One region of the Blastococcus sp. KM273129 genome, then DNA from elsewhere that is predicted to be linked to it. Evidence: riboswitches for the same ligand, from Rfam matches in the RefSeq annotation. Region 1 holds a riboswitch; the other holds the start of a gene.
What was found. A riboswitch is a leader RNA that binds a small molecule or an ion and turns the genes downstream of it on or off. The one in region 1 is predicted to bind thiamine pyrophosphate.
Positions count from the first base shown of each region.

Region 2: it holds a riboswitch for thiamine pyrophosphate, as region 1 does, so the genes downstream of both, thiM (hydroxyethylthiazole kinase) here and E9565_RS16425 (ECF transporter S component) in region 1, are expected to answer to the same signal.

Region 1 is NZ_SSXB01000065.1:8,772-18,689, reverse strand. Features, by position in the region: gene E9565_RS16430 (ABC transporter ATP-binding protein) at 1-925, opposite strand, end outside; gene E9565_RS16425 (ECF transporter S component) at 1,006-1,623, opposite strand; TPP riboswitch at 1,620-1,723, opposite strand; gene E9565_RS16420 (Nramp family divalent metal transporter) at 1,854-3,146, opposite strand; gene E9565_RS23340 (Mut7-C ubiquitin/RNAse domain-containing protein) at 3,241-3,960, opposite strand; gene E9565_RS16410 (SDR family oxidoreductase) at 4,064-4,867, shown strand; gene E9565_RS16405 (GNAT family N-acetyltransferase) at 4,888-5,472, shown strand; gene E9565_RS16400 (rhodanese-like domain-containing protein) at 5,441-5,878, opposite strand; gene E9565_RS16395 (alpha/beta fold hydrolase) at 5,957-6,643, opposite strand; gene E9565_RS16390 (hypothetical protein) at 6,640-6,849, opposite strand; gene E9565_RS16385 (NADP-dependent oxidoreductase) at 6,890-7,903, opposite strand; gene E9565_RS16380 (helix-turn-helix transcriptional regulator) at 7,958-8,335, opposite strand; gene E9565_RS16375 (SRPBCC family protein) at 8,332-8,991, opposite strand; gene E9565_RS16370 (haloalkane dehalogenase) at 9,168-9,918, shown strand, end outside.
Region 2 is NZ_SSXB01000021.1:4,828-14,745, forward strand. Features, by position in the region: gene E9565_RS08605 (DUF3152 domain-containing protein) at 1-826, opposite strand, end outside; gene E9565_RS08610 (DEAD/DEAH box helicase) at 1,045-2,793, shown strand; gene E9565_RS08615 (maleylpyruvate isomerase family mycothiol-dependent enzyme) at 2,800-3,420, opposite strand; gene E9565_RS08620 (alcohol dehydrogenase catalytic domain-containing protein) at 3,523-4,536, opposite strand; TPP riboswitch at 4,531-4,633, opposite strand; TPP riboswitch at 4,667-4,760, shown strand; gene thiM (hydroxyethylthiazole kinase) at 4,754-5,560, shown strand; gene thiE (thiamine phosphate synthase) at 5,560-6,222, shown strand; gene thiD (bifunctional hydroxymethylpyrimidine kinase/phosphomethylpyrimidine kinase) at 6,219-7,031, shown strand; gene E9565_RS08640 (TenA family protein) at 7,028-7,699, shown strand; gene E9565_RS08645 (DNA polymerase IV) at 7,748-9,085, shown strand; gene E9565_RS08650 (FAD-binding oxidoreductase) at 9,082-9,918, shown strand, end outside.

The sequences.
Region 1 (9,918 bases):
CCAGCTCGGCCGCCCGCCACCGCGCCGGCGGCCGGTCGGGCCGGCGCAGCCCGGCACGCAGGGTGGGCCCCACCCGGAGCTGCCCGCTCGTCGGCGCCCGCAGCCCGGCGAGCAGCAGGGCCAGCGTGGACTTGCCGGTGCCGTTCGGTCCGGTCACGGCGAGCGTCCGGCCGGCGAGGAGCGCCGCGTCGGTCGGCGCGAGCGCGGGGCGGTCCGACCCGCGGTGGGTGTAGCCCACCGCCTCGGCGCGCAGGAGCGCCTCGCCGGCCGGGAGGCCGGCCCGGCGCACCGGGAACCGCAGCGGCGGTGGCGTCCAGCCGGAGGGGTGCTCGGTCAGCCCGCCGCCCGGCAGCAGCTCCACGACCCGGTCCACGAGCGGCAGCCACGCCTCCAGGTCGTGGTCGACGACGACCAGGGTGGCCGACCGGTCGGCCACCGCCCGGTCCACCGCCGCGCGCACCAGCGCGGCGCCGTCCGGGTCGAGCTGGGCGGTGGGCTCGTCCAGGAGCAGCAGGCCCGGGTGGGGGGCGAGGGCCCCGGCCAGCACCAGCCGCTGCTTCTGCCCGCCGGAGAGCGCCGCGGTCGCCCGGTCGCGGCCGAGCCCGAAGCCGACGGCGTCCAGCGCCGCGTCGACCGCGGGCCAGATGCGGTCCCGCGGCATCCCGACGTTCTCCAGCCCGAAGGCGACGTCGTCGCCGGCACGGGTCATGACCAGCTGGGAGTCCGGGTCCTGGAAGACCATGCCGACGCGCTGCCGGCTGCGGTCGGGCGGCTCGCCGTCGACGGTGAGCTCGCCCTCGACGTCACCGTTCTCCGGTTCCAGCAGCCCGCCGAGCGCGCGCAGCAGCGTGGACTTGCCGGCGCCCGAGCGGCCGGTGAGCAGCACCCGCTCGCCGGGGGCGATCCGCAGGTCGACGTCCCGCACCGCCCAGGCCCGCCGGGTGGCGTGCCGGAAGCCCCAGCCGCGCAGCCGGACGGCGGCCGGGCCCGAGGCCCCGGACGTCGTCAGACCCGGGTGCGACCGGACGCGAACGACGACAGCGCGCCGCTCGCGGCCAGCGCGCGGGCCAGCAGCACGCTGCCGATCCCGGCGACGACCGCGGTGCTGCCCACGACCAGCGCGACGTAGGTCGTCTTCCAGCCCGCCGACCAGTCGGGGTAGTAGTAGACGAGGTCGAGCACGGCGGCGGTCGCACCGGCGAGGACGGCGGCCAGCAGCGCGGGCGCCCAGCCGAACCGGCGGTAGCGGAAGGCGGCGAACCCGGCGTCGCCGGCCAGGCCCTGCAGCAGGCCGTAGACGATCGTCGTCGTCCCCCAGGCGGAGCCGAGCAGCGCGGAGACGATCGCGGCGACCAGCTCGGCGAAGAGGCCGGCACCGGGCTTGCGGACGATGAGCGGGGCGAGCACGGCGGGGATCAGCCAGACGCCGTACATGAACGCCTGGGCGGGCGGGAAGGCGGCGAACGCCGTCCCGGTGCCGGCCCAGAGCAGGCCCCAGGCCCAGAAGACGACGCCGAAGGCGGCGCCGAGGACGGCGGTGACGACGATGTCGACGGTGCGCCAGCGGTTGCTGCGCTCCCGGGCGGGCGCAGCGTTCGGCGAACGGACGGCCGGATCGGCCATTGCTTCCTCCAGACTCCCTGCGCCGGCATGACCCGGATCAGGTTCGAGGGTCTGCGGTGTCCCGCACTCTCAGCGCCGAAGCGCTCCCCTGCTGTTTGACGTGTTGAGTTGTGCTGCCGCCGAGCCTAGCCCACCCTCAGTCGGGCGTTATGTGCACATAACGCCCCCCGCACCGACCACCCCCTCTGTCGGGCGTTATGTGCACATAACGCCACCCGCACCGACCGCCGTCAGAGGACGAAGCCCAGGAGCAGGTGGGCGTTGAGCCCGATGATCAGGGCGGCGACGACGCTGCCCGCCACGGTGGTGGTCCGGCGGTTCACCCAGCCGCCCATCAGGTCGCGGCGGCTGGTGAGCCACAGCAGGGGCACGAGCGCGAACGGGATGCCGAACGAGAGCACGACCTGCGACCACACCAGCGCCGTCGTCGGGTCCCCGCCCAGCACCAGGACCGCCAGGGCAGGCGCGAGGGTGATCAGCCGGCGGGTGAGCACCGGGATGTGCCGCTTGAGGAACCCGGCCATCACGACCTGCCCGGCGTGCGTGCCCACCGACGACGAGGCGAAGCCGGAGGCCAGCAGCGCGAGGGCGAAGGCGAGCGCGGCCCCGGTGCCGAGCTGGTCACCGAGCCCGGTGTGCACCCCCTCCAGGGTGTCGACGCCGCTGTCGCTGGTGAACAGCTGCGCGGCGATGACCAGCATCGCGGCGTTGACCAGCCCGGCCAGGCCCATGGCCACCACGATGTCGATGCGCTGCGCCCGCAGCAGCCGGCCCCGTCCCTCCCGGGTGCGGCCGGCGGTGACCGCGTCGCCGTAGCGGCCCGGGGTGAGCGCGGAGTGCACGTAGATCACGTGCGGCATCACCGTGGCGCCCAGGATCCCGGTGGCCAGCACGAGGCTCTCGGCGCCGTCGAAGGAGGGCACCATGCCGCCGGCGAGCCCGCCCGGGTCGACGCCGGAGCCGAGCAGCGTGTACCCGAACCCGACCCCGATGACCAGCAGCAGGCCGGCGATGACCCGCTCGAACGGCCGGTACCCGCGGGACTGCGCGGCGAGCAGGACGAACGCGACCACGGCGGTGATGACGCCGCCGATCGGCAACGGGACCCCGAACAGCAGGTACAGCGCCACTGCCCCACCGACGATCTCGGCGAGGTCGGTGGCGATCGCGACCGCCTCCGCCTGCAGCCACAGCCCCCGGGTGACCGGCCGGGGCAGGTTCTCCCGGCAGAGCGTGGCCAGGTCGCGGCCGGTGGCGAGCCCGAGCTTCGCCGTGAGCGACTGGATGAGCATCGCCATGAGGTTCGCCGCGACGATCACCCAGAGCAGGGTGTAGCCGAACGCGGCGCCGCCGGAGAAGTTGGTCGCGAAGTTGCCGGGGTCGACGTAGGCGACGGCGGCGACGAAGGCGGGGCCGAGCATCGACCAGAGCCGGCGGCGACCCGGCGCCGTGCTCGCCGGGCGTTGCGCGGGCGCACGGAGCGTCGTCGGCAGGACGGCGGCCTCGGTCTTCGACAGGTACACGGCGGCCTCGCAGGGTGTCCGGGTGGCGGTCGCCCCTGGTCTGCCCGGCTCGCGTGTCACGCCGGGGCCGACCCGTGGCCCCCCGGGGCCAAGGTCAGCCTTGCCTGCCCGGGCCGGCGCGCCGGGCCCGCTCGACCAGCGCGTCGATGCGCGCGGCATGGGCGCCGCGCCAGTACACCCGCCCGCAGCCGGCGCACCGGGAGAAGTCCTCGACGGTGCGGCGGGTGCCCGGCTCGAGCAGACCGGCGACCTCCGCCTTCGGCACCGGGTGGAGGATCGCGCCGCAGGCGGTGCAGCGGGTGAGCGGTGCCAGCGGCACGGTGAACCGGTCCATCACGTCCACCAGCTGCTCCTCCGGCCGGTCGCCCCGCACGAGCGCGCCGTGCGGCAGGGCGCGGCGCATGAGCAGGCCGCGGTCCTGGGTGAGCAGCACCCGGTCCTCCGCCGCAGCCCGCGCGACCAGCGCCGGGTCGTCGGCGTCGTTCGACCAGGCTGCGTCCGCCCCGAGCAGCCGCAGGCGCCGGGCGAGCGCGCCGAGGCCGACGTCGAGCAGGAACCCGCCCGGGGGGACGGCGACCGGTCGCGGCGCGGGCTCCACCTCGAGCACCGCACCGGGGCGGACGCGTGCGGCGGGGGGCACCGGCGCGCCGTCCACGCGGATGGCGCCGACCTCGGTCAGGGGGATCCCGGCGGCCTGCACGAGGTGGCCGGCGGTCGTGTCGGGGTCGAAGGGCAGCGGCCGCTCACCGGCGCCCCGGTACCGCGCGGCCAGCAGCCGGCGCAGGTCCGGGGCGGGCCGCACGCGCACCTCCACGGCGGCGGGCTACCCCCGCGGGCCGGCGACACGCGCGCCAGGAGTGCACCGGCGTCCTCCTGGGCACGGAGGTCCCCGTCCGCCGTCCCACCCTGGAGGTCCCGTGTCCGACGCAACGCCCCGCCCCCTCGCCCTCGTCACCGGTGCGTCCAGCGGCATCGGGCTGGAGCTGGCCAAGCAGTTCGCCGAGCACGGGTTCGACCTCGTGGCCGTCGCCGAGGACGCCGAGCTCGACGCGGCGGCCGTGCAGCTGCGCGAGCGCGGTGCGGCCGTCTCGCCGATCCGGGCCGACCTCACCCGGCGCGAGGAGGTCGAGAAGGTGGTCGCGGCGGTGCGCGGGGCCGGCCGGCCGCTCGACGCGGCGGCGCTGAACGCCGGTGTCGGCCTCGGCGGCCGCTTCGTCGAGACCGACCTCGACCGGGAGATCGGGATGGTGGAGCTGAACTGCATCTCGACGATGCACCTGGCCAAGCGCGTCGCCCAGGACATGGTGGTCCGGGGCGAGGGGCGGATCCTGTTCACCTCGTCGGTCGCCTCGCAGGCCCCGGAGCCGTTCCAGGCCGTCTACTCCGCGACGAAGGCCTTCGTGCAGTTCCTGGCGCTGGGCCTCCGGGAGGAGCTCGAGGGCACCGGCGTCACCGTCACCGCCCTGCTGCCCGGGCCCACGGACACCGAGTTCTTCGACCGCGGCGACCTGACGGACACCAAGCTGGGCGCCAGCGACAGCAAGGACGACCCGGCGCTGGTCGCCCGCCAGGGGTACGAGGGGCTGATGAAGGGTGAGGCGTCGGTGTTCGCCGGGTCGGTGAGCAGCAAGCTGATGGGCCGGCTGTCGGCGCTCGTGCCCGATGCGGTCGCCGGCAAGACGCACAAGCCGATGACGGCCCCCGGCTCGGCCGAGGGCTGAGCCTGCGGCACGATCGGGGCGTGACCGAGCCGCTGCAGCCCGTCGACCTGCCGGTGGGCGACCTGCTGCTGCGCCCGTGGCGGGAGACCGACATCGGGGCGCTGTGGTCGGCGTTCCAGGACCGCGAGCTGCGGCGGTGGAACGGCGGGGGCGTGGCCTCCCGCACCGACGCCCTGGTGCTCCTCGGGCGGCGGATGGACTGGACCTCCGGCGACCACGCCAGCTGGGCGCTGGTCGACCCGGCGGCGGACGAGCTGCTCGCCTCGGTCTCCCTGCACTCCATCGACCGGCTGCACGGGAACGCGCAGGTCGGCTACTGGACGGTGCCGGCCGCGCGCGGGCGGGGCCTGGCACCCGCCGCCGTCGACGCCGCCTGCCGCTGGGCGTTCGGCGCCCTGCCGGTGGACCGGGTCGAGCTGTGCCACGCGGTCGAGAACCCGGCATCCGGCCGGGTCGCGGAGAAGGCCGGCTTCAGGCGCGAGGGGCGGCTGCGCCGCTCCTTCCGCTACGGCGACGGCGTGAAGCACGACGAGGTGCTGTGGTCGCGCCTCGCCGACGACCCCGTGCCGGTGGTCAGCACCCGCAGCTGCCCCCCGGGGCGGTGAGCGGATCGGCGGGAGCCCGGTGCACGCCGTCCGGGCGCACCACGGGCAGGCCCTCCCGGGCCCAGTACTCGAAGCCGCCGATCATCTCGCGCACCCGGTAGCCGAGCAGCGCCAGCCGGAGCGCCGCGCGGGTGGCGCCGTTGCACCCGGGACCCCAGCAGTAGGTCACCACCGGCACCGCGGGGTCGAGCTCGGCGGCGGCCCGGTCGGGGATCTCGGCGCCGGGCAGGTGCACCGCGCCGGGTACGTGCCCCTGCTGCCACGCCTCGCGGCTGCGGCTGTCGAGCAGGACGAACCCCGGGTCGCCGGTCTCCAGGGCGGTGTGGACGTCGCTGACGTCGGTCTCCACGGCCAGCCGGCGGGCGAAGTGGGCCGCGGCGGCGGCCGGGTCGGTGCTCCAGTCCATCACCGGGCCGACGCTAGGGGTGCCCGGCCCCGGCGACGAGGTCCGTCGCTGCCGGGCACCGCAGCGGATCTGCCGTCCTCACAACGGGACGGCGAGGCCCTCCGGCGCCGGCCGGGCCAGGGCCGCGGCGAGATCGGGCCGCAGCGGGGCCAGCCCTGCCCCGGCGAGTACGACGTCGCGGGTGAAGGCGTGCCAGCGGTGCGCCGAGCGCAGCATGCTGTGGCCGCCGGCGATGGTGAACCGCGCGACCCGGGCGCCCGCGCGCTGCGCCCGGACGGCGAAGTCGGCGGAGAGCTGGGCCGGCACCCAGCGGTCGCCCCGCCCGTGCAGGATCGCGACGGTGCGGTCGCGCAGGTGGCCGACCGGCTCACCGGGCGGCGTCCAGGGTGCGAGCGCGCAGACCGCCGCGACGCCGTCGTCCCCGCCTGCGCGCAGCGCCGCCCGGCCGCCCATCGAGTGCCCGACCAGGACGACGGGCAGGTCGCCGTGCTCGTCGCGGATCCGGTCCAGCGCCCAGCGCACGTCGGCGTAGGCGTCGGCCGCAGCCCCGTTCCAGCCGGCGAACCGGTAGCGCAGCAGGCAGGTGGTGAGCCCCCGCCCGGCGGCGGCGCCGGACACGAACTGCTCGATCGCGCGCATGCGCACCAGGGAGAGCGCCCGCTCCTTGGGCGGCTCGACGCTGGCCACCGTCCCGCCGTGGCAGAACAGCGCGACCGCCCGCGCCGGGCCGGACGCCGGACGGGTCTCCAGGACCGGCTCGGTCACGCCCGGCGGGACCGGCGGCCGCCCCGGAGGCTGGTGCGGGCCCGGTCGCCGAGGTCGCCGGCCTTCAGCAGGGCGTTGCTGACCGTGGAGGGCCCGCGTCGCCGCTCGAGCGCGCGGCCGAGCCGGCGGAGGACGCCGGTCGCCAGCGGGACGACCACGGTCAGGATCAGCCACATGCGCAGCCGGCGGGTGAGGAAGAGCCACATGCCCCGGACTCTGCCCCGTCCCGCCGGCCGGGAACCGGCCTCACTCGGCGAGCTTCACCACCATCTTCCCGGTGTTCCCGCCGCGCAGGAGGTCCAGGAAGGTGTCGACGGCGTTCTCGAGGCCCTCGCGCACCGTCTCCCGGACGACGAGGTCCCCGGAGGTGACCATGCGGGTCACCTCCGTCGTGAACTCGTCCCGCAGGTCGGCGTGGTCACCGACGATGAACCCGCGCAGGCTCAGCTTCTTGGTGACCATCATGAACATGTTGCGCGGCCCCGGGGCGGGCTCGGTGGCGTTGTAGCCCGAGATGGCGCCGCACAGCGCACCGCGCCCGAACTCCCTGAAGGCGCCGATCGCGGCCTCCAGGTGCTCACCGCCGACGTTGTCGAAGAAGACGTCGATGCCCTCGGGCGCGGCCGTGGCGAGCAGGTCGGCCACCGGCCCGTCGTGGTAGTCGAACGCCCGGGTGAAGCCCACCTCCTCGGTCAGCCAGCGCACCTTCTCCGGGGTGCCGGCGCTGCCGACGACCGCGGCGGCCCCGTTCAGCTTCGCGAACTGCCCGACCAGGCTGCCGACCGCCCCCGCGGCACCGGAGACGAACACCGTGTCGCCCTCCCGGAACTCCGCGAGCCGGAAGAGCCCGGCCCAGGCCGTGAGCCCGGGCATGCCCAGCACGCCGAGGTGGTAGCTGGGCGGGATGCCCGGCAGCTCGGGCAGCACCCGCACGTGCGCGGCGTCCAGGACGGCGACGTCCCGCCACGCGGCGTCGGCGAGCACCAGGGCGCCCTCGGGGACGTCGGGGGAGCGGGAGGCGACCACGCGGCCGACCGCCCCGCCCTTCATCGTCTCGCCGATCTCCCAGCGGGCCGCGTAGGACTTCCCCGCGTTCATCCGGCCGCGCATGTAGGGGTCGACCGACATGACCAGCATGCGGACGGCGACCTGCCCCTCGGCCGGGTCCGGGCGCTCGAGCTCCACGAGCCGGAAGTCGTCGGGGGTGGGCTCGCCGTGCGGGCGGGCCGCCAGCTGCCATTCGCGGGTGGTGATCGGCATGCCGCCATCCTGCCGGGCGCGGGGCCGCCGGTGCCGCCCGGCCGGCCGCAGGGGTCAGGCCGAGCGGCCGTCGTGCTGCGCGGCGCCCGGTGCGGTCCGCCGGGCGCGCTCCCCCCGCGCCACCTCGGTCGCCAGCGCGTCGAGGGGCTGGGCGAACGCCGCCAGGGGGTCGGCCAGGGCCGCGAGCCAGGCCTGGGCGGCCGCGAGCCCGGACGGGTCCAGGGCGTACACCCGGCGGGTGCCCTCGGCGCGCACCGTGACCAGCCCCGCCTCCCGCAGCACGCGCAGGTGCTGGGACACCGCCGGCTGCGAGATCGGTGCCGACGCCTGCAGCGCCCGCACGAGGGCACCCGCCGGCTGCTCGCCCGTGGAGAGCAGCTCCAGGACCTGCCGGCGGGTGCGGTCCCCCAGCGCCTCGAAGGTCCCGTTCACCCGGCTCCTGGGGCATCCCCGGACGGCGGCGTCGTGTAGAACGCCACGGTACGGTCGGCCGCCTCCCGCGCGGCGGTGGGATCGTCGCCGTCGGCGGCCGCGGCCTCGCCCCACCCGGCGGCCGCCCGGCGGACGAACTCGACCCCCTCGGGCGTCAGGGTGAACGTCGCCGCCACCTCGGGGTCGACCGGCGCGCCGCTGTCCAGGTGCAGCCCGAGGCCCATGAGCGCCAGGTCCCAGCCCACACCCACCGCACCCGGCCCGAACTGCGCCCAGAACTCGGGGTCCACGGGGGCCTCGTGCACCAGTTCGAGCTCGGTGCCGCCGTCCGACGGGGAGAGGGTGACCTGCAGCCAGGAGAGCATCCCGCCGAACTCCCAGGTGACGGCGAAGGACTCGGGCTCGTCGCACCGCTCGACCACGCCGCCGGCGTTGCCCTCGAGCTGGTAGCGGCCGCCGGCGCGCAGCTCGCCGCTCACCGGCAGGAACCAGCGGGGCAGCCGCTCGGCGTCGGTGAGCGCGCCCCAGACCTGGGCCCGGTCGGCGCGGTAGGTGCGCCGGGCGACGGCGATGCGCGTCGGCGCGCCGTCCCGGGAACCGGTGCGCACCTCGCGCGTGACCAGGCCGGCCGTGGCGACCGGATCGGTGGTGGTCATGGCGCCTCCTCGGTTGCATAAGCCGCGACTTATGAACTGACGGTAGCGCCGGCCGTCTCGCGCGGCAAGCCCTTCGCCCCCGCCCCACCCCGCGGGGGCACGGGGAGCTGTGCCTACGGTTCAGGCCCCGAGACCGCATGGATAGCTCCCTGTGCCCATGACTGGAGGCCGGACCCGTGGAGACCCTCCGCACCCCTGACGAGCGCTTCGCCGACCTGCCCAATTTCCCGTACGAACCCCGCTACGTCGAGGTCGACGACGGCGAGGGCGGCCGACTGCGGATCGCCTACGTCGACGAAGGCCCGGCCGACGGCGAGACGGTGCTGCTCCTCCACGGCGAACCGTCCTGGTCCTTCCTCTACCGCCGGATGATCCCGGTGCTGGTCGACGCCGGCCTGCGCGTCGTCGCGCCCGACCTGGTCGGCTTCGGCCGCTCGGACAAGCCGGTCGAGCGGTCCGCCTACACCTACGCCCGCCACGTCGGCTGGATGCGCCAGGCGCTGCTCGACGAGCTCGGCCTGCGCGACCTCACCCTCGTCTGCCAGGACTGGGGCGGGCTCATCGGGCTGCGGCTGGTCGCGGAGAACCCCGACCGGTTCGCCCGGGTCGTCGTCGCCAACACCGGCCTGCCCACCGGCGACCAGAAGATGAGCGAGGCGTTCCTGGCCTGGCAGCGGTTCTCCCAGGAGAGCCCCGAGTTCCACATCGGCCGCATCGTCGGCAACGGCACCGCCCGCGGGCTCGCCCCCGAGGTGGTGGCCGCCTACGACGCGCCCTTCCCCGACGACCGGTACACCGCCGGCGCCCGGCAGTTCCCCGCGCTGGTGCCGACGTCGCCCGACGACCCGGCGGCCGCGGCCAACCGGGCGGCGTGGGAGGTGCTGGCGCGCTGGGAGAAGCCCTTCCTCACGGCCTTCTCCGACTCCG
Region 2 (9,918 bases), on a different contig from region 1:
GCTCACCGGTCACCGGGTAGCCGAGCGGCCCCTGCTCCCAGCCCAGCTGGGCCCAGCGCTGCCAGATCTGGCCGTAGATCTCGTGCGCCCCGGTGGACGGCGTCCAGTAGATCGACCCGCCGTCGGGGCGGCTGTAGTGCTGGTACCGGCCCACCTGGTCGGGAGCCACGTGCTCCCAGGTCACCGGCAGCCCCAGCAGGCTGCCGCCCTGCCCCAGCTCGCGGTACCGGGCCTCGACCCCCGACCAGGTGACCGAGACCCCCATGCGCGACCCCGCGTCCTCCCGCTCGGCGATGACCGGCCACACGTTGGCCCGGCAGCCCTGCAGGGAGATCGACTGCTGCTGCATGACCCAGGCGGTGCGTCCGGCGGTCGGGCAGTCGGTGTGCGGGATGCCGATCCAGTGCCCGACCTCGTGCAGGATCACGTAGCGCTGGTACAGCTCCAGGCTGTGCGGCCAGGCGTCCGTGCCGAACCGCCAGCGGTCGTCGTTGATGTAGACCGAGCGCCCGACCCGGCAGCTCCACTGGGCGCTGCAGCCGGGTGCCGCGTTCCCGACCACCGTCGGCGACGCCAGGATCAGGTCGAAGTCGCTCCCCGAGTCCACCTGCTCGAACGCCAGGGTGCCGCCGAGGCTCCACCCGCGGGGATCGGTGAGGGCGTCCCGCGCGACGTCGGTGAAGTAGCCGAGGTCGCCGGCGACCGCCCCTTGCGTGGAGACCGTGTAGGTCACCGTCCGCTCGGCGGCGGAGGCGCCCGCAGGCTGCAGGACGACCGCCGCCACGGCGACGAGGGCGGCGAGGAGGAGGCGCAGGGTTCTGGTCATGGGGTCCTCCGGCGCGGGCAGCGCTGCCCGCGCGTCAGGTCCGGGCCGGTGGACGGCGGGGCCGAGCGCACCGGCTGCTGTCGCTGACCGGTCTACCGCACCGGGGCCGCCCGGTGGCATGTCGATCTCGTGACGATCGGCCGACGGCGCGCCCGCCACCTGCCCGGGGCCGTCGTCCCCGGCCTCTACCGTGCCGGGGGATCGACGGGGGGATGCAGATGCCAGGACGGCGCCGGAGCGCGAGCAGCAGCACGCGCACCCGACGGACGACGGCGACGGCGACGACGCGGAAGGCGAGCCCGCGGAAGGCGACCGCGCGGAAGCCGGCAGCGCGGAAGGCCGCCCCGGAGCTGCCCACCGCCGGCCCCGGGGAGCGGGTGTGGGTGCTGGCCGTGCCCTTCCGCGCCCCCGCGCCGGGTGCCGTCTGGCACCCGGGGCTGCAGGCGCACGTGTGGGTGGGGGCGGCGCTGCCGCCCGAGCTCGCGGCCTACGACCCGCCCGCCTACAGCCTGGAGCGCTTCCTCGAGGACGAGCTCAACGAGGAGCCGCGCCCGCTGCCGGTGAGCCCCGCGCTCGTGCCGCGCCCCCAGCAGGAGGCGGGCGCCGCGGTCGTCGCCGCGCACGCCGCCGCGGGCGGCCGCGTCTTCCTTCTCGGCGACGACCCCGGCGTCGGCAAGACCGGGACGGCGATCCTCGCGGTGCACGAGATCGCCGCGCAGCGGCCGGTGCGCACCGTGCTGGTCATCGCCGACCGGCCGGCCGCGATCACCATCCCGCACTGGGCGCGCTCGATCGCCGGCTTCGGCGACGGCGGCCTGCGCTGGTGCGTCACCACGTGGGACCGGCTGGGCAAGGTGGCGAAGCTGCGGTTCGACGTCGTCGTCGCCGACGAGGCGCACATGGTGCGGCACACGACGACGCAGCGGTGGAAGCACTGGAAGGCCGTCTCCGGCGCCGCCCGCGTCAAGGAGACCCCCTACGTGCTCGCCGCGACCGCGACCCCGGCGCACACGCCGCTGGAACTCCCCTACCTCGCGCCCGAGTTCGCCGCCCGGCACGGGGAGCCGATCAAGGAGTGGGCCGACCTCCCGAAGGCGCTCGAGCGGCACACGTTCCACGTGGAACGTGGCCGCTACGGCTGGCAGTGGACCGAGGACGCCGACCAGCGCCGCGCGGACCTGGCCCGCCTGCAGTCCTGGCTCGCCGACGCCGACCCGCCCGCCACGCTGCACCGCCCGGCCCCCTGGGGGCCGGTCTCGGTGACCGGGACCCCGGTGCTGCTCACCCCGGCCGAGCGGGCGCAGTACGAGGCCGAGTGGTCGGAGTTCCGCGCCGAGATGCAACTGGCCCGCCGCGGCCGGCAGACCGCCCGCGGCCGGGCGGCGCTGCTGCGGTTCCGCCAGAAGGCCGGGCTCATCCGCGTCCAGGCCACCGTCGACTGGGTCAAGGCGCAGGTGGAGGCCGAGCGCCAGGTGGCGGTGTCGGTCGAGTTCGTGGAGACGGCGGCCGACCCGATCCGCGAGGCGCTGCTCGACGCCGGCATCCCGGTGGCGTCCATCTACGGCCGCGACCGGTTCGACGTCGAGGCCGAGCGGCTGCGGTTCCAGCGCGGGGAGGCCGCGGTCTGCGTCTTCACCGTCACCGCCTCGATCAGCCTGCACGCCGGTGAGCTGCTGCCCGGCGGGTCCACGGCATCTGAGGTGCCGCGGGTGGGGCTGTTCCACCAGCCGCGATTCTCCGGCATCCAGGCGCGGCAGGTCACCGGGCGGACCCATCGCGACGGTCGCTCCTCGCCGTGGCGGGTGGCGTTCGCGGCCGACACGGTGGAGGAGCAGGTCGCGCGGGTGATGGTGGAGCGGCTGGCGGTCAGCGGCTCCACGGCCGGGGCGGACACCTCCTCGCTGCAGGAGATCGCCGAACTCCTCGACGCCGACTGGCTGCCCACCGCCGCCCTGACCGAGGGCTGAGCGGGGTCAGCGACGGCGGAGGGCCTGGCCGTCCGGCAGCGTGCGCCCGGCCAGCAGCGCGACGAGCCGGCCGGTGCCTGCCCCGACGACCGCGCCGTCGCCCCAGGCCCGCGCCGCATCGGTCGCCTCAAACCGCGCACCGGACAGGTCGACGCCGAAGAGCGAGCCGTCCGCGGCGGCGAGCTGGTCGAGGACGGCGAGCGCCGCGCCGGCCGGCGCGACCGGCGGCCGGTCGAGGGCCAGCGTCACGTCGAGCGAGTGGACGACGGCGTGCGTCAGCGCCCCCGGGGCGCCCCCGCCCGGCGGCTGCCACCGGTGCAGGACCGGGGAGCGCAGCGCGGCCAGGAGCTCGGCGGCCGGGAGGGCGGCGTCCCGGGCCGCCACCGTGTCGGAGAGACGGCCGAAGTCGCCACCCGCGGCGGCCATCTCCGCGCCGAACCGCTCCGGCGTCAGCCGCACCGGCATGGTCACGTGCGCCACCACGTGCCGGACCCGCCAGCCCGCGCAGAGCGACGGTCCGTCCCAGGCGCCCGGGTCGGCGGCCAGCAGGTCGGCGAGGCCGCCGTAGGTCGTCGCCACCCACCGCTCGACGTCGCGACCGCCCGCGCCGTCCCCGTTCCCGGTCATCCGCATTCCCTCTCATCGGCCGGTCGGCGCTCCGGGGACGACCGGCCCTCGTGCACACGACCGCGGGGGGCGCGGGAACTCATCGCTCCCGGTCGCCGCCCGTCACGGCACGAGCACCGCCCGGCCCACGACGCGGCCGGCCCGCAGGTCCTCCAGCACCCGAGGAGCGTCCGCGAGCGGGTGTTCCGTGACGGTGGTGCGGAGCCGGCCCCGTGCGGCCAGGTCGAGGGCCGCCACCAGCTCGGAGCGCCGGTTGCCGACGGAGGTGAGGATCCGCTGCTCGGGGACGACGAGGGACAGCGGGTCGAGCCCGATCCGGTCGAAGCTGTAGCCGACGTAGACGAGCCTCCCCTGCTTCCCGAGCGATGCGAGCGCGTTCGCGCTGGTCTCGCGGGTGCCCACCAGCTCGACGACGACGTCGGCCCCCGCACCTCCGGTGGCGGCGCGGACAGCCGCGACCACGTCCTCGACGCCCGCGTCGACGGTCACCTCGGCGCCCAGCTCGCGGGCCAGCGCGAGGCGGTCTGCGTTGCGGGCGACGGCGATCGGCCGGGCACCTCTCTCGCGCAGCACCTGGACGAGCGCCAGGCCCACACCCCCGACGCCGTAGACGACGGCGGTGTCACCGGGCCGCACGCCGGCGACCTCGACGGCGTGCAGCGCGGTGGTCGCGCTGCAGCACAGCACCGCTGCCGTCGAGAGGTCGACCTCCGGCGGGACGGGCACCACGGCCGACGCCGGCACCACGACCTGCTCGGCGAAGCCGCCGTCGGTCGCGAAGGCGAGGAACCCCAGGGGTGCGTCGCAGAGGTGGTCGTCGCCGCTGCGGCACCACCGGCACCGGCCACAGGCGTGCAGGTAGTGCACCGCGACGCGGCCTCCCGCGGCGACGTCGGAGACGCCCTCGCCCACCTCTGCGACGACGCCCGCCACCTCGTGGCCCAGGGTGATCGGCGTCCGCGCCGGGGTCAGCAGCCCGTCGAGGAAGTGCAGCTCGGTCCCGCAGACACCGGCGGCCGCGACGTCGATCAGGACCTCGCCGGGCCCGGGCCGCAGCGGGTCGAGCTCCTCGACCCGCGGTGGACGGCCCACCTCGTGGAAACGCACGGCACGCATCGACAGCCTCCCTACGCCGGTATGACCCGGACAGGTTCGAACGGTCGGCGGCCGCTGCCGCCCTCTCAGCCCGCTCCGGCGGGCTCCCGCGGTACGGCCGGGGACGCTACCTCCTGCTAGGTTCGGCCCTGTACGTGGCACGGGGTGTCCCGCCCGGGACTGAGATCACACCCGCCGAACCTGCTCCAGTTCGCACTGGCGAAGGGATGTCACCGGCATGTCCGATGCTGTGGAAGTCGTCGACCTGCGCGCTGCCCGAGCGGCGCTGAGCGGGACCGCGCCGCTGGTGCACTGCCTGACCAACACGGTGGTGCAGACGCTCACCGCCAACGCCCTGCTCGCGGTCGGCGCGGCCCCGGCGATGGTCGACGCGCCCGAGGAGGCGGGGGACTTCGCCGCCGTCGCCTCCGCCGTCCTGGTCAACGTCGGCACCGTCAACGCGCGCACCGCCGAGGCGATGCGGCTGGCCGCCCGGTCGGCCGGGGCGGCGGGCACCCCGTGGGTGCTCGACCCGGTCGCCGTCGGCGGCCTCGGCTACCGGACGGCGCTGGCGGCCGAGCTGGTGGCGCTCGGCCCCGCCGTCGTCCGGGGCAACCCCTCGGAGGTCATGGCGCTGGCCGGGGCGGGCTCCGGCGGGCGCGGCGTGGACAGCACCGCGGGCGCCGAGGACGCCGCCTCCGCCGCCGCAGGGCTCGCCGGGCGGGCGGGCGGCGTGGTCGCGGTCAGCGGCGAGGTGGACCTGATCACCGACGGCGCACGCACCATCCGGGTGGGCGGGGGCTCACCGCTGCTGACCCGCACCACCGGCGCCGGGTGCGCGCTCGGGGCGCTGGTCGCCGCCTACGTCGCCGCGACCGGCGACCCCTTCACCGGTGCCGTGGCCGCGCACGCGCACGTCGCCCTCGCCGCCGAGCGGGCCGCGGCGGGCGCCGCCGGGCCGGGCACCTTCGCGGCGGCCTGGCTGGACGCGCTCGACGCCGTCGGCCCCGAGGACCTGGCGCGCGCGGACGTGCGGAGCGCCTGATGCGCCCGGCGTTCGACCCGACCCTCTACCTGGTCACCGACACGCAGCTGTGCCGGCCGCGACCGGTGGCCGACGTCGTCCGCGCCGCGGTCGCCGGTGGCGTCACCGCCGTCCAGGTGCGCGACAAGGACGCCCCCCGCCGAGAGCTGCTGTCGCTGACCCGCTCGGTGCAGGCCGCGCTCGCCGACCGGCCGGACGTGGCGGTGGTGGTGAACGACGCCCTCGACGTCGCCCTGCTCGCCGGCGCCTCGGGTGTGCACGTCGGCCAGGAGGACCTGCCGGTGACCGAGGTGCGGGCGGCGCTCGGGCCCGATCGGCTGGTCGGCCTCTCCGTGGAGAGCACCGAGGACCTCGCCGCCGCGCTCCGCCTGCCGGCGGGCACCGTCGACCTCGTCGGCCTCAGCCCGGTGTGGGCGACGCCGACCAAACCCGAGGCCGGTCAGGGGCTGGGCCTGGCCACCGTCCGGGAGCTGGCCGCCACCGCACGGGCCGCGGGGCTGACCACCGTGGCGATCGGCGGCATCGACGCGACCCGGGCGGCCGCGGCGGCGGCCACGGGCGTGCACGGCGTCTGCGTGGTCTCGGCGATCTGCGCGGCACCCGATCCGCGGGCCGCGGCGGCGGCGCTGCGCGCCCAGCTCGCCCCGGTGGGCGCGCGATGACGCCGACCGCGCTCTCCGTGGCCGGCAGCGACCCCAGCGGCGGCGCCGGCATCCAGGCGGACCTGAAGACGTTCAGCGCCCTCGGCGCGTACGGGACGGCGGTGCTCACCGCCCTCACCGCGCAGAGCACCCGCGGTGTCGACGGCGTGCACCCGGTACCGGCGGAGTTCGTCACCCGGCAGCTGCACACCCTGCTCGACGACGTCGAGGTGCACGCCACCAAGCTCGGGATGCTGGGCAGCGCCGACGTGGTGCGCGCGGTGGCCGCGGTGCTGGCCGAGCGGCTCCCCGGCCCGGTCGTCTGCGACCCGGTGATGGTGGCGACGAGCGGCCACCGGCTGATCGACGACGACGCGGTGGCAGCGGTCCGCACCGAACTGCTGCCGCTGGCCGACCTGATCACCCCCAACGTGCCGGAGGCCGCCGCGTTGCTGGACACCGAGCCGGCGCGCGACGTCGACGAGCTGCACGAGCAGGCGCGGGCGCTGCTGGCCCTGGGGCCGCGCGCGGTGCTCATCAAGGGTGGTCACCTGGGCGGCCCGGAGAGCGTCGACGTCCTCGCCAGCGCCGCCGGCACCACGGAGACCCGGCGGCCGCGCATCGACACGACGGCGACCCACGGGACCGGGTGCACGCTCTCCTCGGCGCTGGCCGCGCTCGCCGCCCGCGCCGGCGAGCCCCCGGACTGGGTGGTCCTGGTGGAACCGGCCCGCGACTACCTGCAGCGGGCGCTGGCCGGGGGCGCCGCGCTGCGGATCGGCGCCGGCCACGGCCCGGTGCACCACTTCGCCGGGATCTGGCCGGCGTGACCGGCTTCAGCGAGCGCGCCTGGGCGGCGACGGCGGACCTCCGCCGGGCGATCGACGAGCTGCCCTTCCTCGCCGAGCTGGCCGACGGCACCCTCGCCCCGGAGGTCTTCCGCCACTACCTGGAGCAGGACGCGGTCTACCTGGGCAGCTACGCCCGCGCGCTGGCGCTGCTGGCGGCCCGCGCGCCCGACGCGCAGGCCGCGGCCTTCTGGGCCGGTTCGGCGCAGACCTGCGGGGCGGTGGAGACCGAGCTGCACGCCGACCTGCTCGGCACCGACCTGCTCGGGGAGCCGGACGGTGCGCCGGTCGCGTCGCCGACCTGCCTCGCGTACACCTCCTACCTGGTGGCGACGGCGGCGACCGCGCCGTACCCGGTCGCCGCCGCGGCCGTCCTGCCCTGCTACTGGGTGTACGCCGACGTCGGCGCCCGCCTGGCCCCGGTGGCGCGGGCGGCACCTGACCACCCCTACCGACGGTGGGTCGCCACCTACGACGCCGCCCCGTTCCAGGAGGCCACGGTCACCGCCCGGCGGCTGGCCGACGCCGCGGCACGCTCCGCTCCCGGCCAGGAGCCGGCCATGCTGACCGCGTTCGCCGTCGCCACCCGGTACGAGCTCGAGTTCTGGCGCGCCGCCCACGCCCGGGAGGGCTGGGCCGTCCTGGTCTGAGCGGGGGCGGTTCCCGCCGGGCCCACGGTCCGGGCGATCATCGGTGGCATGAGGCGGGAGGCGAGCATCCTGCACCTGGACCTCGACGCCTTCTTCGCCGCGGTCGAGCAGCGGGACAAGCCCTCGCTGCGCGGCCGGCCGGTCGTCGTCGGCGGCGTGGGTGGCCGGGGTGTCGTCGCCACCGCGTCCTACGAGGCGCGGGCCTACGGGGCGCGGTCGGCGATGTCGACCGCGGAGGCCCGGCGGCGCTGCCCAGCGGGGACGGCGTTCCTCGGTGGCCGGTTCGCGGCCTACCGGCGCACCTCCGACGTCGTCATGGACCTGCTGCGCGAGCTGTCGCCGCTCGTGGAGCCCGTGTCCATCGACGAGGCCTACGTCGACCTCGCCGCCGGGGCCGGGCACGACCTCTCGGTTTCCGGTGTGACGGAACTGGCCGCCGGTCTCAAGGAGCGGATCGCGCGCGCCACCGGAGGGGTCACCGGCTCGGTGGGCATCGGCAGCTCGAAGCTCATGGCCAAGATCGCCTCCGACCTGCAGAAGCCGGACGGCCTCGTCGTCGTCGCCCCGGGTGGCGAGCTCGACCTCCTGCACCCGCTGCCGGTCACCCGGCTCGGCGGGGTCGGGCCGGCGACGGCGGAGCGGCTGCACCAGGTCGGCGTGCGGACGGTCGGGGACCTCGCCGCCAAGTCCCTGCCCGACCTGATCGCGCTGGCCGGCCGGGCGCACGGCGCCGGGCTGCACGCCCTGGCCCGCGCCGAGGACGACCGCGCCGTCGTCCCCGACCGCGAGGTGAAATCCGTGTCGCACGAGGAGACCTTCGAGCGGGACCTCACCGACGTCGCCGTGCTGAACCGGGAGATCGACTCGATGGCGGCCAGGGTGGGGAGCCGGCTGCGCGCCGCCGCCTACTCCGGGCGCACGGTCACGCTGAAGCTGCGCCGCTACGACTTCACGACGATCACCCGCTCTCAGACGCTGCCGCAGCCGACGGACGACCCCCGGGTCATCGCGACCACTGCCCGCCGGTTGCTCACCGAGGCCGGTACGGGCGGGGGGCTGCGCCTGCTCGGGGTCGGCGTCTCGGGGCTGTCGCTCTACGCGCAGGGCGACCTCTTCACCACGGACGAGGACGAGCCGGACGAGGCCGTCGCGCCCGAGCAGGAGGCAGCCGACGAGCCGCCACTGCCGGTGGAGAAGCGCTGGTGGCCGGGGCAGGACGTGCGGCACGACGAGCACGGGGCCGGCTGGGTGTGGGGACGGGGGCTCGGCCGGGTGACCGTGCGCTTCGAGGGCCCGTTGACGCCGCCCGGCCCGGTGCGCACGCTGGCCGCCGACGACCCGGCGCTGCAGCCCGCCGACCCACCCGACTGGAGGCCCCCTGCATGACGACGACGGCGACGCGCTCCTGGTGGGGCTGGGGGACGACCGACCAGGCGCTGCCCGACGACGAGTGCGCCGCGCTCGCCGGGCTGCTCCCCGGGCTGCCCGCGCGCCCGCGGCCGGTCCCCGACGTCCGCGACCTCGAGCTCCCGCCGACGCGGATCAGCCCGCCACCGGCCCTGCCGGTGACCACCGACCCGGGAGCGCGCGCCGCCCGCGCGTTCGGCAAGGCCTACCGGGACGTCGTCCGGGCCCTCTCGGGGGACCTCGCGGGCGCCCCGGACGCCGTCGCCCGGCCCGCCACCGAGACCGAGGTCGTCGACCTCCTCGACTGGGCCGCCGCCTCGGACCTCGTCGTCGTGCCCGTGGGCGGCGGCAGCTCGGTGGTCGGCGGGGTGGAGTACCGCGGCGACCGGCCGTGGCTGGCGCTGGAGCTCACCGGGCTGGAGCGCGTCCTGGAGGTCGACCCGGTGAGCCGGGCCGCCCGGATCCAGGGCGGCGCGCTGGGCCCGGTGCTCGAGGCGCAGCTGCGCCCGCACGGGCTGACCCTGCGGCACTTCCCGCAGAGCTTCGAGTTCTCCACCCTGGGCGGCTGGCTGGCCACCCGGGCCGGCGGCCACTACGCGACCCTGCACACCCACGTCGACGACCTCGTCGAGTCGCTGCGGGTGGTCACGCCGGTGGGCGTCAGCGAGTCGTGGCGGCTGCCCGGATCGGGCGCCGGCCCCTCGCCCGACCGGCTCTTCCTCGGCTCGGAGGGCACGCTCGGGGTGATCACGGAGGCGTGGATGCGGCTCCAGGACCGGCCACGGTTCAAGGCCTCGGCGTCGGCCACGTTC